DNA from 2 places in the Polaromonas sp. P1_H6 genome. Region 1 is predicted to be linked to the other one. Evidence: predicted binding sites of a transcription regulator. Region 1 holds the regulator's gene; the other holds the start of a gene.
The links. Region 1 encodes sigma-54, which starts transcription at its own class of promoters, with help from an activator protein. Its sites were predicted from a motif close to TGGCANGNAANCTGCTTT; they were not measured.
Positions count from the first base shown of each region.

Region 2: AC1D1F_RS08550 (formate/nitrite transporter family protein) is a predicted target of sigma-54. The motif match lies at 5,611-5,628, and genes of this name have one in related genera.

Region 1 covers NZ_JBFUCN010000022.1:68,186-75,342, forward strand. Annotated here, with positions in the region: gene AC1D1F_RS18530 (THUMP domain-containing class I SAM-dependent RNA methyltransferase) at 1-691, opposite strand, end outside; gene AC1D1F_RS18535 (RNA polymerase factor sigma-54) at 833-2,368, opposite strand; gene lptB (LPS export ABC transporter ATP-binding protein) at 2,503-3,285, opposite strand; gene lptA (lipopolysaccharide transport periplasmic protein LptA) at 3,302-3,925, opposite strand; gene AC1D1F_RS18550 (thiol:disulfide interchange protein DsbA/DsbL) at 4,075-4,737, opposite strand; gene AC1D1F_RS18555 (SPOR domain-containing protein) at 4,855-5,493, opposite strand; gene argS (arginine--tRNA ligase) at 5,553-7,157, opposite strand, start outside.
Region 2 covers NZ_JBFUCN010000007.1:12,030-19,186, forward strand. Annotated here, with positions in the region: gene AC1D1F_RS08515 (ATP-binding protein) at 1-260, shown strand, start outside; gene AC1D1F_RS08520 (porin family protein) at 300-974, opposite strand; gene AC1D1F_RS08525 (NADPH-dependent F420 reductase) at 1,229-1,873, opposite strand; gene AC1D1F_RS08530 (LysR family transcriptional regulator) at 1,982-2,911, shown strand; gene AC1D1F_RS08535 (ketopantoate reductase family protein) at 2,998-3,912, shown strand; gene AC1D1F_RS08540 (SDR family oxidoreductase) at 4,207-4,962, shown strand; gene AC1D1F_RS08545 (cupin domain-containing protein) at 5,073-5,477, shown strand; gene AC1D1F_RS08550 (formate/nitrite transporter family protein) at 5,798-6,610, shown strand; gene AC1D1F_RS08555 (bifunctional protein-serine/threonine kinase/phosphatase) at 6,686-7,157, shown strand, end outside.

The sequences.
Region 1 (7,157 bases):
AGGCGAAACGGCGGTTGATGCCTGGCGCGATGTTGCAGGCGATCTGCGCCGCCTCGATGGCGATGGTGCCCGAGCCGCAGCAGGGGTCGTAGAGCGGAACGCCGTCCTTGCACAGCTGGTCCCAGCCGCTGGCGGCGATCATCGCGGCGGCCAGGGTTTCTTTCAGTGGCGCATCGCCCTTGTCTTCGCGCCAGCCGCGTTTGAACAGGGGCTCACCCGAGGTGTCGATGTAAATCGTGACGGTGTCCGTCGTCAGGTGCACATAGACGCGCACGTCGGGCCAGCGCGTATCGACGCTGGGCCGCACGTCGTCGAACTTGGCGCGGAAGCGGTCGGCGATGGCGTCCTTGATCTTCAGCGCCGCGAAGTTCAGGCTCTGCAGCGGGCTGTGCTGGGCGGTGATCTCAACCTTGAAGGTCTGCTTGGGCGTGAACCAGATTTCCCAGGCCACGTTGGCGGCGGCGTTGTAAAGGTCTTGTTCACTGCGGTACTGGTTGTGCTGCAACTCGATCAGCACGCGCTGGGCCAGGCGGCTGTGCAGGTTGAGCTGCAGCGCGTCGCGCCAGGAAGCCTGCAACTGCACGCCGGCGCGCCAGGCCTTGCCCTGGATGCCGGTGACGCGCTGCACCTCGGTGGCCAGCAAGGCCTCGACGCCGGCGGCGCACGGTAAAAACAATTGGAGCTGGTTCATGTCGGACTCTTCAAAAGGGCTGCTGGAAATTCGATTATCGGGATGCAGGGCAAGGCGCACGGAGCGCAGGAACCGGAATGCACTTGGGTGCATGAGGATTCCGAGCACCGCGCAACGCCGCCATGCGCCCGAGAATCGGATTTACAGTGATTTGCGTAAATTAGCCGGCGCGATGCGCAAAGCCTCTCGGTACTTGGCCACGGTGCGGCGCGCGCATTCGATGCCCTGCTCCTTGAGCATTTCGGAAATCTGGTTGTCGCTGAGCGGCTTTTTCAGGCTCTCGGAGGAGACGAACTGCTTGATCAGCGCGCGCACGGCGGTGCTGGAAGCGTTGCCGCCGGTTTCGGTGCCCAGCGCGGAGCCGAAGAAGTATTTGAGCTCAAAAGTGCCGAAGGGCGTGCCCATGTACTTGGCGGTGGTCACGCGCGAAATCGTGGACTCATGCAGGCCCAGTTCGTCGGCGATCTCGCGCAGCACCAGCGGGCGCATGGCGAGTTCGCCGTGCGTGAAGAAGTTTTTCTGCCGCTCGACGATGGCGCTGCTCACGCGCAGGATGGTGTCGAAGCGCTGCTGGATGTTCTTGATGAACCAGCGCGCCTCCTGCAGACGCTGCTGTAGCGCCTGGCCGCCCTGGCCCTTGTGCTGCTTGAGGGCGTTGGCGTAGATGTCGTGCACGCGCAGGCGCGGCATCACGTCGCCGTTGAGCGAGACCTTGAAACCCCGGCCCGACTTCACGACGATGACGTCGGGCACGATCAGGTTGCGCTCCACGTTCACGAAGCGGCGGCCGGGTTTGGGGTCGAGCCGGCCTATCACGGCAATCGCGCCCCGGACGGCGGCTTCGGTGAATCCGCACAGGTGCGACAGGCGCTTCAGGTCGCGTTTGGCCAGCAGCTCCATGGGCTGCTTGCACATGGCGATAGCGGCGCGGGTCTCTTCGCAGTCCTTGCAGTCCAGCAACTGCAGGCCCAGGCATTCGGCCAGGTTGCGCGCGCCCACGCCGGCCGGCTCCATGTGGTGCAGCAGCTTGAGCGCCATGGCAAAACGCTGCTCAAGGTCCTCGGCCTGTTCCAGGTCATCCCCGGCCAGGCCCGCCGCGAGCGAGGCCAGGCTGTCTTCGAGGTAGCCGTCGTCATTGAGCGACTCGATCAGGAAATGCAGGGCCGCGCGGTCCTCTTCGGACAGGCGCAGGCCCAACGACTGGCGGTGCAAATGGTCTTGCAGCGACTCGTGGGCGCCCGTCAGGTCGGAGGCCTCAGTGTCGCCCTCGTCGTTGTTGTTCTTGCGCGCCGGCGCATCGCTGCCCCATTCGCTGTCGTCGGGCGTGGTCTCCACCGTGCCGTCGCCTTCCCAGCTTTCCTCGAGCTTGGGTTCGGCGCTGACCTCGGCATCGGCGGGGGCCGAAGTCCCGGCATCCTCCGCGCCGCCGCCCGTCGAATCCGCCGCGGATTCAAACTCGCGGCTGTCCTGGCTGACCGGCGTGTTGAGGTGCTCCAGGCCGAACTCTTCGCGCACGGCGGTTTCTTCCGCCACCTCGAGAAACGGGTTTTCGTCGAGCATCTGCTCGACCTCCTGGCTCAGCTCGAGCGTCGACAGCTGCAGCAGCCGTATCGACTGCTGCAGCTGGGGCGTCAGCGCAAGGTGCTGCGAGACGCGGAGCGAGAGGCCCTGCTTCATGTCAAGGAGCTTTGATCGAAGCGCAGAAAAAGTGCGAGCAGGGGCCGCGGAACTGGCTTTGCCAGGCCGCAGGCGCCGCCCCCTCGGGGGGGAGGGAGCTACACGAAGTGAGCGACAACAGGGGGAGTGTCATCCTACATCTTGAAGTGTTCACCGAGGTACACGCGTCGCACATCGGCGTTGTTCACGATCTCGGAGGGCGTGCCCTGGGCCAGCACGTGGCCGTCGCTGATGATGTAGGCGTGGTCGCAGATGCCCAGCGTTTCGCGCACGTTGTGGTCGGTGATCAGCACGCCGATGCCGCGCGACTTCAGGAAGCCGATGATGCGCTGGATCTCGATCACGGCGATCGGGTCAATGCCGGCAAAAGGCTCGTCGAGCAGGATGAAGCGCGGCTGGGTCGCCAGGGCGCGGGCGATCTCGACGCGGCGGCGCTCGCCGCCCGACAGCGCCGGGGCCGGCGAATTGCGCAGGTGGTCCACCCGCAGGTCCTGCAGCAGGCCGTCAAGGCGCGACTCGATCTCGGCGCGGCCCAGCGGCTTGCCGTTCGCGCCCAGCTGCAGTTCGAGCACGGCGCGCACGTTTTCCTCCACCGTGAGCTTGCGAAAGATCGAGGCTTCCTGCGGCAGGTAGCTCAGGCCCAGGCGCGCGCGCAGGTGAATCGGCATGTGCTCGACCGACTGGCCGTCGATGGAGATCTCGCCCGCGTCGGCGCGCACCAGGCCCACGATCATGTAGAACGAAGTCGTCTTGCCGGCGCCGTTGGGGCCCAGCAGGCCCACGACCTCGCCTTTTTGCACGGCCACCGAGACGTCCTGAACGACCTTGCGGCTGCCGTAGGATTTTTGCAGCCCTTGCGCAACGAGGCGGCTGGGGGTCGCGGCCGGGGCCGCCGAAGTGTCAGTCACCACATCCATCTGTGAAAGGTTCTTTCTAGTTCTTTTCAGTGCCCAGCGTGGTGCTGGGGCGCAGGGCGGCGGGCGGGGCCGCGGGAGCGGTGGCCGGCGCCGACGCGGCGGCGCGCGGCGACAGCATGGCGCGTATCCGGCCGCTCGGGTTGGCGGCGGTCTGGTTCTGTGCGCCGCCGTCCACGGTGAAGACGTCGGTGTTGTTGTCGTAGACGATCACGGCGCCGGTGGTTTCGTCCACCAGGGTGGCGCCGTTGTAGCGGCGCACCACGGCGCGCTTGATGAATTTGACGAGGTCGGCGCGGCTGTCGTATTCAATGCGCTCGCCTTCGCCTTCGATGTATTCGTCCACGCCGTCGCGTTTTTTGCGGTAGAAGGCCAGCTTGCCGGGCGCCGCGATGGACACCGCCTGCTGATAGCCTTCGGGGTCCTGCATGACGTCGACGCGCGCGCCGCGCACGATGGTCGTGCCTTTGGTGATCACCACGTTGCCGGTGAACACGCTGGTCTGCTTGAGGTCGTCATAGCGCAGGGCGTCGGCCTCCGCGTTCATGGGCTTGTCCCGGTCGGCTTTTTCAGCCCAGGCCGGAAACGCCGCCCCCAGCGCCAAAGCGGCCGGCAGGATGAGGGAATAAAGGGGGTGTTTCATAAGGCACGAATCTTGCTGCTTTGGGGTTCGGCCATTGTAGCCATGCAAGCCGCGGGAATGGCTTGCACGGGGAATATTAGGGGCATAAAAAAACCCGCCTGGAACGAGGCGGGTTTTGGGGCGGCGGTCCGCTATGGGCCCGGAGCGTCTTATTTGCCTTTGCCGCGCGACTGCGCGATCAGCGCGTCGGTGACCTGCAGGGCGCGGCCCATGCTCTGGGCCAGGGTGGCCGAGGTGTAATACCGCCCGGCAATGCCCAGCGCCGGCACGCCGTCGACCTTGTAGATGTCCTGCAGCTGCGTGGCCTTGCGGGCCTTGGTGGTCACCGTGAAGGAGTTGTACATCTCGACGAACTTGGCTTTGTCGATGCCCTGCTTCTCGGCCCAGGCGGTAATCGAGTCGGCATTGGCGAGCGCGAGTTTTTCCACGTGGATGGCGTAAAACACCTTTTTGTGGAGTTCCTCGACCTTGCCCATGGCCTCCAGCACGTAAAAAAGGCGCTGCTGGGGTTCGAAATCGGGGCGGAAGGCCACCGGCACGCGCCGCACGGTCACATCCTTGGGCGCCTGCTTCATCCAGGCTTCGAGCTGAGGCTCAAAGGCATTGCAATGCGGGCAGCTGTACCAGAAGAACTCGACCACCTCCACCTGGCCGGCGGGGACTTCGGTGGGCGCCGGCTTGTCCAGCGCCAGGTAATCGGCGCCTTCTTTGAAGGCCTTGGCCTGGGCTTGCGCCACGGTGGGCAGGGCGATGCCGCCCAGGGTGGCGACGGCAGCCGAGGCGGCTGTAAACGAAAACTCACGGCGTTGCATCAGATTCTTCTCCTGGTATGACAGAAATGGTGGGTAAGCCGCCCCTCCGGACGGCGGCCCTCAGGGTGCGGGGCACAGGGGTTTGTACACCCGCCTCGTGAAAAGTTCAGCTTATCGTCAGCGCTGCACGCGGACCAGCGCCGTTTCGATGGAATTGTTGTCCAGCCGCTCCTTGGCTTTGTCGGCGTCTTCCTTTTTGTCGAAAGGCCCGAGGCGCACACGGTACACGGTGCGGCCGGCCTGTTCGCGCTCGGTAACCTTGGCCTGCATGCCCAGCAGCATCAGCTTGGCGCGCTGCTGTTCGGCATCTTCGGGCGTGCGGAAGGCGCCGGCCTGGATGAAGTAGCTGAAAGGGTCCACGCCCGGGCTGGACGACAGGCCTTCGACCTTGGCCTTGGCCAGGTCGCCCAGTGGATCGGCCGCGGGGGCGGGCTTGGCGGCGGTTCTGGCGGGCGCCGAGGCGGCGGCCTTGGGGCTGGCGGACGGGTCGGGAACGGCGACGCTGGGCGTTTCGGCGGGACCCTGGGCAGGCGCCGGCGGCTTGGGCTGGTTCTTGCCGGCCAGCGGCGCGTTCGGGTTCCAGTCCTTGTTCTTCTTGGCTTCCGCGGCATCGCTGTCGGGGCTGCGTGCCTGGCTTTTGTTCATGAAAGGCACAGGCACCTTGGTGATGTAGACCGCCACGGCCAGCGCGGCGCCCAGGCCGATCAAGGCGCCAATCACCAAACCCAGCAGGGTTCCGCCTCTTTGAGTGTTCATTCCCTTGCCCACGTTCATTGTCTTGTCCTGAAAATTAGGGTGCTACCGGCATGCTTGCATTACATCTTGCGCGGGGCGCTCACGCCCAGCACCGCGAGGCCATTGTGCAACACCTGCGCGGTCGCCGCGACCAGTGCCAGCCGGGCGCGCTTGACGGCCTCGTCATCGACCAGGATGCGTTCGGCATCGTAATAGCTGTGGTAGTTCGCGGCCAGCTCGCGCAGGTAAAACGCCACGTCGTGCGGCGCCAGGCCGGCTGCGGCGTTGGCCAGCATCTCGGGGTATTTGGCCAGCAGCAGCATCAGCGCCTGGGCCTGCGGGCTGTCCAGCGCCGACAGGTCAGCAGACTTCAGGCTGGCTTCGTCGCCGCCCTGGCCGGCCCAGGTGGTCAGGATGGAGCAGATGCGCGCGTGCGCGTACTGCACGTAGTACACCGGGTTCTCGTTGTTCTTGGCGAGCGCCAGGTCGATGTCGAAGATGTATTCGGTGTCGGGCTTGCGGCTGAGCAGAAAGAAACGCACGGCATCGGCGCTGGTCCATTCGATCAGGTCGCGCAGGGTGACGTAGCTGCCGGCGCGCTTGGAGATTTTGACCTCTTCGCCGTTGCGCATCACGCGCACCATGGTGTGCAGCACGTAGTCGGGGTAGCCCTGGGGGATGCCCTCGCCGGCGGCCTGCAGCCCGGCGCGCACGCGGGCGATGGTGCCGTGGTGGTCCATGCCCTGGATGTTGATCGCCTTGCCGAAGCCGCGCTCCCATTTGGCCAGGTGGTAGGCCACGTCGGGCACGAAGTAGGTATAGCTGCCGTCGCTCTTTTTCATCACGCGGTCTTTGTCGTCGCCGTAGTCGGTCGACTTCAGCCACAGCGCGCCGTCCTGCTCATAGGTCTTGCCGGCGTCTTTGAGTTTGGCCACAGTGGCGTCGACGCGGCCCGAGCTGTACAGGCTGGACTCGAGGTAATAGTTGTCGAACTTCACCGAGAAGGCCTTGAGGTCCAGGTCTTGCTCGTGGCGCAGGTAGGCCACGGCGAACTGGCGTATCGAGTCCATGTCTTCCACGTCGCCCGAGGCGGTGAATTCGCGGTCGTCCGAGCTGACCGTCTTTTTCGCCAGGAAGTCGGCCGCGATGTCGGCGATGTAGTCGCCGTTGTAGGCCGATTCGGGCCAGCCGGCGTCGTCGGGCTTGAGGCCCTTGGCGCGCGCCTGGGTACTGGCCGCCAGGGTCTGAATCTGCACGCCCGCGTCGTTGTAATAGAACTCGCGCCACACCTGCGCGCCCTGGGTGGCGAAGAGGTTGCAGATCGCATCGCCCAGCGCGGCCTGCCGGCCGTGGCCTACATGCAGAGGGCCGGTCGGGTTGGCCGAGACGAACTCGACGATCATGCGCCGCCCGCTGCCCTCGGCTTGCGTGCCGTAGGTGGCGCCGGCCTGCAGCACCTCGCGCACGGTTTCCTGCTTGGCGGCGGGCTTGAGGCGGATGTTGATGAAGCCGGGGCCGGCGATCTCGATGGCGTCCACCCAGCGCTCGAAAGCCGGGGCCTTGAGCAAAATGCCGCGCAGGCTTTCGGCGACCTGGCGCGGATTCAGTTTGAGCGGCTTGGCCAGCTGCATGGCGGCCGTGCAGGCGAGGTCGCCGTGGGCCGCCACCTTGGGGGATTCAAACGC
Region 2 (7,157 bases), on a different contig from region 1:
CCGTGGCCATGGCCACAGGCGCGCAGGATGGTTGTGTCTGGATAGAGGTGACTGACGCGGGCCCCGGCATTCCGCCCGAACAGGCCGAGGCGCTGAAGCAGCCTTTTCGCCGCGCCGAAGGCACACGCGGCGGCCCGGCCGGCGCCGGCCTGGGCCTGGCCATCGTGGACCGACTGGTGCGCGCCCATGGCGGGACGCTGGCTCTGCTACCGGTCGACGGCGGCGGGCTGTGCGCCCGTATCACCTTGCCGATAGCCTGAAGGTCTGGCCGGCGCCCACGGCACCGGCCAGGATCACCCTCAGAGGAAGTGGTAGCGCAGGCCGAAGTTGACCTGGTTCACCGCGCTGACACCGGTGGCGGAGGTGCCGACACGGTTGTAGTGCACCAATTCTGCCGTCGCATCCACATTCGATGAGATGGCATAGGCGACACCGGCGCCCAGCGCCAGCGAGGTGTTGGAGCCGGTCGTCGATACGTTGGCGGTGCTGCCGGTGGCCGAGGCCGTGTCCAGCGAGGTGTGCCATTGTTCGACACCGGCGCGACCGTAGAGCGACCATTGGTTGTCGAGCGGTGCGATGCCCAGCACATGCAGGCCGAAGCCATGCGCCTTCCAGGTGCCTGAAGCGCTGTCCGCCGCCGGCGATGCGATGGCGGACTGCAGGCCGGTTGAGCCTATGCGGTCATAGCTGGCCTCGACGGCCAGGTTGGGGTTGAGGCGGTAGCCCAGGCGCAAGCCGCCTGAGGTACCCGGTGTGCCGGTCGAGGTGCTGCTGGCCAGCCCCTGGTTGCCCAGCGCGCCGTCGATGCTGCCGCCCAGGCCGGACGCGCGGCTGGCGGCGATATTGCCGCCGAGGTAAACATCCTGCGAGCCCGCCGCCAGCGGCGCCGCCTGTGCCGGTTGCGCCAGTGCGGCGCCCAGCGACAGCGCGGCGGTGGACAGCCACAACAATCTGGATGCATAGGTGAACTTCATGATTTTTATTTCTCCGGAAAAAGCCGGCGCATGGCACCGGCAACTTCAGACCTGCCTGGGTGGGACAACAGGTGCACCCTGTTGTTCAACCCAGGCCGCGCAGGACCCTGCGCCTCGCCATTGAGCGATGGCCTGGTATAGCGGCGGTCTAGCGCCGGTAAACCAACGGTAAAAAAATTGTGACTTTACGCAGTGCGCCGGATCGGGCCAACCCGCTCCGTCAGTGACGGGTCAGGCTCACGCGGCGGCGGCCCTTACGCGAAATGCACGAGGTTGAGAATCGGCAGCGGGCCGCCCGGGAACTGCGCCAGGCGTGCACCCACGGCCAGTGCGCCCAGGTCTATGCCCGAGAAGCCGAGCCGGCCGATCAGTGCGGCCACGGTGGCTTTTGCGGCCGTGTCGTCGCCTGAATAAAACATCACGCGCTTGCCGCCGTGGTCGGCCGGGTTAGTGGCCAGCAGCGCGGCCGCCAGGTGGTTAAAGGCCTTCACCACGCGCGCGCCTGGCACCAGGTCCGCGACTATTTCGCTCGACAGGCGGCCGTTCAGTTCGGCGGGCTTGAACAGCGGCGCCTCGATCGGGTTGTTGGTGTCGATGACGATGCGGCCGCCGAAATTGGGCAGGCCGGCCAGTGCGGCCGGCAGGCGGCCCCAGTTGACGGCGACAAACACGATGTCCTTGGCGGCCGCCTCTTCACGCGTGCCGGCCGTGATGCCGGAAAGTCCGTGCACCAGGTCCTTGAGCGAGCCCGGGCCGCGGCTGTTCGAGAGGGTGGCGGGGATGCCGTGGCGGGCCAGGATGGCGGCGATGGCCGAGCCAATGGCGCCGGAACCGATGATGCCGATGCTGGGGGTGTTGGCGGTGTTGACGGTGTTGACGGTGTTGACGGGGGTAGACATGAATTCACTCCTTGGGTTGTTGATGGAGTGAATGATGGGATTTGGATTGCCTTTTGATAAGCCGGTAATGACTTGAATTATCTTCAAGCATTGCTTTAAGATGAGGCGATGGAAACCCTGGCCAACCTCGAATCCTTTGTGCGCAGCGCCGAAAGCCGCAGCTTCTCGGAAGCCGCGCGGCGCCTGGCTTTGACGCCCGCAGCCGTCAGCCGCAATGTCGCGATGCTGGAGCGCAACCTCGGCGTGCGCCTGTTCCAGCGCTCCACGCGCAAGCTCACCCTGACCGAGGCCGGCGAGCGCTTCCTGGTCTCCATCGCCGGCAACCTGGACGCGCTGCAGTCCGCCATCGCGGCGCTTGCCGATGACGGCGGCGCGCCCGCCGGCACACTCAAGGTCAGCATGTCTCCGACCTTTGGTGTCGAACACATACTGCCGCTGCTGCCGGCCTTTCTTGCGCGCTACCCCCTGGTGCGCCCCGACTGGTATTTTGAAAATCGCCCGGTCGACCTGATCGCCGAGGGTTATGACGCCGCCATAGGCGGCGGCTTCGAACTGGCGCCCGGCGTGGTGTCGCGCCCGCTGGCTCCGATTCATCTGGTCGCCGTGGCCTCGCCCGCCTACATGGCCGGCCGCCCGCCGCCCACCGACCCCGCGGGCCTGGCCGGGCTCAGCGGCATCGTCATGCGTTCCAGCGCCACGGGCCGGCTTCGCCAGTGGGTGATGCGCGACACGGCCGGCGCCGAAATGCCGGCCGCCCAGGCCGAGTCGGTGCTGGTGAACGACCCGACCGCCATGCGCGTCGCGGCGCTGATGGGCCTGGGCGTGACCTTGCTCGCCGTGCCTGACGTGTTGCCGCAACTGGAACGCGGCGAACTCGTCAGGCTGCTGCCGCGCTGGTATGTGGATGCGGGCGCCATCTCGATTTATTACGCCACGCGAAGTCAGATGCCTGCCAAGACCCGTGTCTTTATCGATTTTGTGGCCGAGGCCTTCGAGCGCAATCAACTGGCCCGGCGTTTTGCCGGCAGCCTCGGTTAGGTTTGCCTCCCGCCGCCAGCAGACAGGGCGGACTTGAAACACAATCGCTGTCTTCACATCTCCCGCCAAGCGGAAGGCAGCTCTCCATGACCCAATCCCTCAAAGTCGCCGTGATGGGCGCAGGCGCCGTCGGTTGTTATTTCGGCGGCATGCTGGCGCGAGCCGGGCATGAGGTCGTGCTGATCGCGCGGCCGCAACATGTGGATGCCATCGCGCGCGACGGCCTGCGCATGGAAACCCGCATGTTTGACGAACACGTGCGCCTGGCCGCCAGCAGCGACCCGGCCGCCGTCAAGGGCGCCGACCTGGTGCTGTTCTGCGTCAAGTCTACCGACACCGAATCGGTCGGCGCGCTGATACGGCCGCATCTCGCGGCCGACACCCTGGTGCTGTGCCTGCAAAACGGCGTGGACAACGCCGACCGCCTGCGCGCCGTGCTGCCCGACGTCGCCGTGGCCGCCGCCGTGGTCTATGTCGCCACCGAAATGGCCGGCCCCGGCCACCTCAAGCACCACGGCCGCGGCGACCTGGTCATCGAGCCTTCGGCACTCAGCGACGCCGCCGCGCAAGCCCTGGCCGCCGCCGGCGTGCCCACCGAGATCTCCGCCAATGTGCGCGGCGCGCTGTGGGCCAAACTCATCCTCAACTGCGCCTACAACGCCGTCTCGGCCATTGCCCAGCTGCCTTACGGCAAGACAGTGCAGGGCGTGGGTGTCGTGGACGTGATGCGCGACGTGGTTGCCGAATGCCTGGCCGTGGCCAAGGCCGAAGGCGTGCAGGTGGCCGGCGACGTGCACACCGCCGTCGAAAAGCTGGCCGGCAGCATGCCGAACCAGTACGCCTCCACCGCGCAGGACCTGGCGCGCGGCAAACCCACCGAGATCGACTACCTCAACGGCCTGATCGTGAAGCGTGGTGACGCGCTGGGTGTGGCTGTGCCGGCGAACCGTGTGCTGTGGTCCATGGTGAAGTTGCTTGAAGGCAAGGCCGCAGCGGGCTGAGCGGCTCTTCCTTAACGGTTTTTTCCTTGTCGACACAGCTTGATGAATGACTCCTTCCCCCTCTGGGGGAAGGCAGGGATGGGGGCCTGCGGCGATCGATTGCCGGGCTGGCTTGGAACAGGTAAGCGGGAGAGCCCCTATCCCAGCCTTCCCCCAGAGGGGGAAGGAGGAAGAGGGAAGGGCGCAAGCGTCACAAACCGGCTGCGTCAATCGTCATAGAGGCAGGTGGTACTCAATTTCGAGCCACTCAGCCTGGAGGAACTCCCCCTCTACCCTGAACCAGAAAGTGCACACATGAAAATCGTCGTCATCGGAGGCTCAGGCCTCATCGGATCCAAACTCGTCAACATCCTTCGCCAGCGCGGCCACGAGGCAGTAGCAGCATCGCCGGCGTCGGGCGTCAACACCCTCACCGGCCAAGGGCTGGCCGAAGTCCTGGCGGGCGTCCAGGTGGTGGTCGACGTGGCCAACTCGCCCTCGTTTGAGGACAAGGCCGTGCTGGAATTTTTTGAAACTTCGGGCCGCAACCTGCTCGCGGCCGAAGCGGCCGCCGGTGTCACGCACCACATCGCTCTTTCGGTCGTCGGCACCGACAAGCTTGTGGAAAGCGGTTATTTCCGCGCCAAGATCGCCCAGGAAAAACTCATCCGGGCCGCCGGCATCCCGTACACCATCGTCCACTCGACCCAGTTCATGGAGTTCCTGGGCGGCATCGCGCAGTCGGGCACCGAGGGGCAGACCGTCCGGCTGTCGCCGGCCTTTGTGCAACCCATCAGTTCCGACGACGTGGCCGCCGCGATGGCCGACTACACGCTGGGCGCGCCGGTCAACGGCACGGTCGAGATCGCCGGGCCGGAAAAGGTGCGCTTGCCTGATCTTGTCCAGCGTTTCCTGACCGCAAGCAATGACCCGCGCAAGGTCGTCGCCGACCCGCAGGCACGCTACTTCGGCGCCGAGCTCAAGGACGACACCCTGGTGCCCGTTGGCAAGGCGCGCCTGGGCACGATCCGGTTTGAGGAATGGTTCAGCAAATCGCAGGCGCGCGTTTAAGCGAGGCTGCAAGAGGTGGGGCGCTGGTCACAAACCAACGCCCTGAATCGTCTTAAGGGGAGGTGCCTCAATTCCGAGCCGCATCAAGCAACCCCGTGAAAGCTCCCATCATGAAAAAAATCTGCCTCTCCCTGTTTCTCGCAAGCGGCGCCTGGCTCGCCCAGCCGGCCCTGGCCGCCGGCCCCGAAGGCGTGCGCGTCACGCCGGTGATGGCGCAAGACCTAGCCGATTTGCCGGGTAAAGAGGGGCTGATGATCACCGTCGACTACGCCCCGGGCGCGGCCGACCCGGTGCATCGCCATCTTGCGCATGCCTTTGTCTATGTGCTCGAGGGCTCCATCGTCATGCAGGTCAAGGGCGGCAAGGAAGTCACGTTGACGGCCGGCCAGAGCTTTTATGAAGGCCCCAAGGACATCCACACCGTGGGCCGCAACGCCAGTACCACCCAGCCCGCGAAATTCCTGGTGCTGCTGCTCAAGAAGAAAAAGGCCGAGGTGCTGGAACTGGTCAAGTAGCCATCGGCGCCAGCCGGCCCGCAGGCACCAAAATGTCAAGCCCGCCGCGGCCCGGTGCACGCATTTGGGGCAATGCGCGCCTGCTGCCGTCGCAAGGCGGGGCAGAAAAGCCGGTTTCCACCCGTCTTCCCCACGGCACGGTAGTTGCTTTTACCTACCCGTCCGGCTAATGACGGCTGGGCATGGCGTGGCCCGCGGGCCGCTGCCCGGCGGATTCAATGGATAACGGCGTCCACTTCCAGCCTCCCATTTTTTGGGGGCGCCTGGGGGTGGATTTTTTTTGGCCTTTTGAGGCCCACAACTACAGACGAGAGGATCGTATGGCGTATTTAGTGCCTTCGGAATTTGTGACCAAGATGGTGGACGCGGGGGAGTCCAAGATCTTCATGTCCACCCGCGACACCGTGATCCGGGCCTACATGGCCGGCGCCATCCTGGCCTTGGCGGCCTGGTTCGCCGTCACCATCAATGTGCAGACCGGCCAGCCCCTGCTCGGCGCCGTGCTGTTCCCGGTCGGTTTTGTCATGCTTTACCTGTTCGGCTTCGACCTGCTGACCGGGGTGTTCGTGCTGTGCCCGCTGGCGCTGATCGACAAGCGCCCCGGCGTCACCCTCAAGGGCGTTCTGCGCAACTGGGGCCTCGTCTTCACCGGCAACTTCCTGGGGGCCTTTACGGTGGCGGTGATGATGGCCATCTACGTCACCAACGGTTTTTCCACCGAGCCCAGCGCGGTGGGCAAGGCCATAGGCGTGGTAGGTGAAAACCGCACCCTCGGCTACCAGAAGTACGGTGCGAACGGCATGCTCACCTTGTTCGTGCGCGGCATGCTGTGCAACTGGATGGTGTCGGCCGGCGTGGTCGGTGCGATGATCTCCACCCAGGTCAGCGGCAAGGTGATCGCGATGTGGATGCCCATCATGCTGTTTTTCTACATGGTGTTCGAGCACTCGATCGTGAACATGTTCCTGTTCCCCTCGGGCTTGCTGCTGGGCGCGCACTTCACCATCATGGACTACCTGATCTGGAACGAAATCCCGACGGTGCTGGGCAACCTGGTGGGCGGCCTGGCCTTTACCGGCTTGACGCTGTACGCCACGCACATTAAAACCGGACCCGTGCGTTCCATCAAATAATCCGCCTTTAAAACAAAGCAACCTCAAAAATCCCCCGCGCATGCAAACATGCGCGGGGGATTTGCGCCACCCCACATGTCCACTGAACTGAAGATATCGGCAGGCCAGTATTCGGACAAGGGCCGCAAGGAGACCAACCAGGATTTCCACGGCATCTACGTGCCGGTGGAGCCACAGCTGAGCGCCAAGGGCATCGCCATCGCGCTGGCCGACGGCATCAGCAGCAGCGCCGTCAGCGACGTGGCCAGCCAGTACGCCGTCACCGGTTTCCTGGAAGACTATTTCTGCACCTCGGAAGCCTGGTCGGTCAAGACCTCGGCCGAGCGGATCTTGAGCGCCACCAACTCCTGGCTGCATGCGCAGACACAGAGAAGCCAGTACCGCTACGACAGCGACAAAGGGTATGTGTGCACCCTGAGCGCCATGGTCATCAAGTCGACCACGGCGCATATCTTCCATGTCGGCGATTCACGCATTTACCGGCTGCGCGGCAAGGTGCTGGAGCAGCTGACGAATGACCACCGCGTGTGGATTGCCCAGGGCCAGA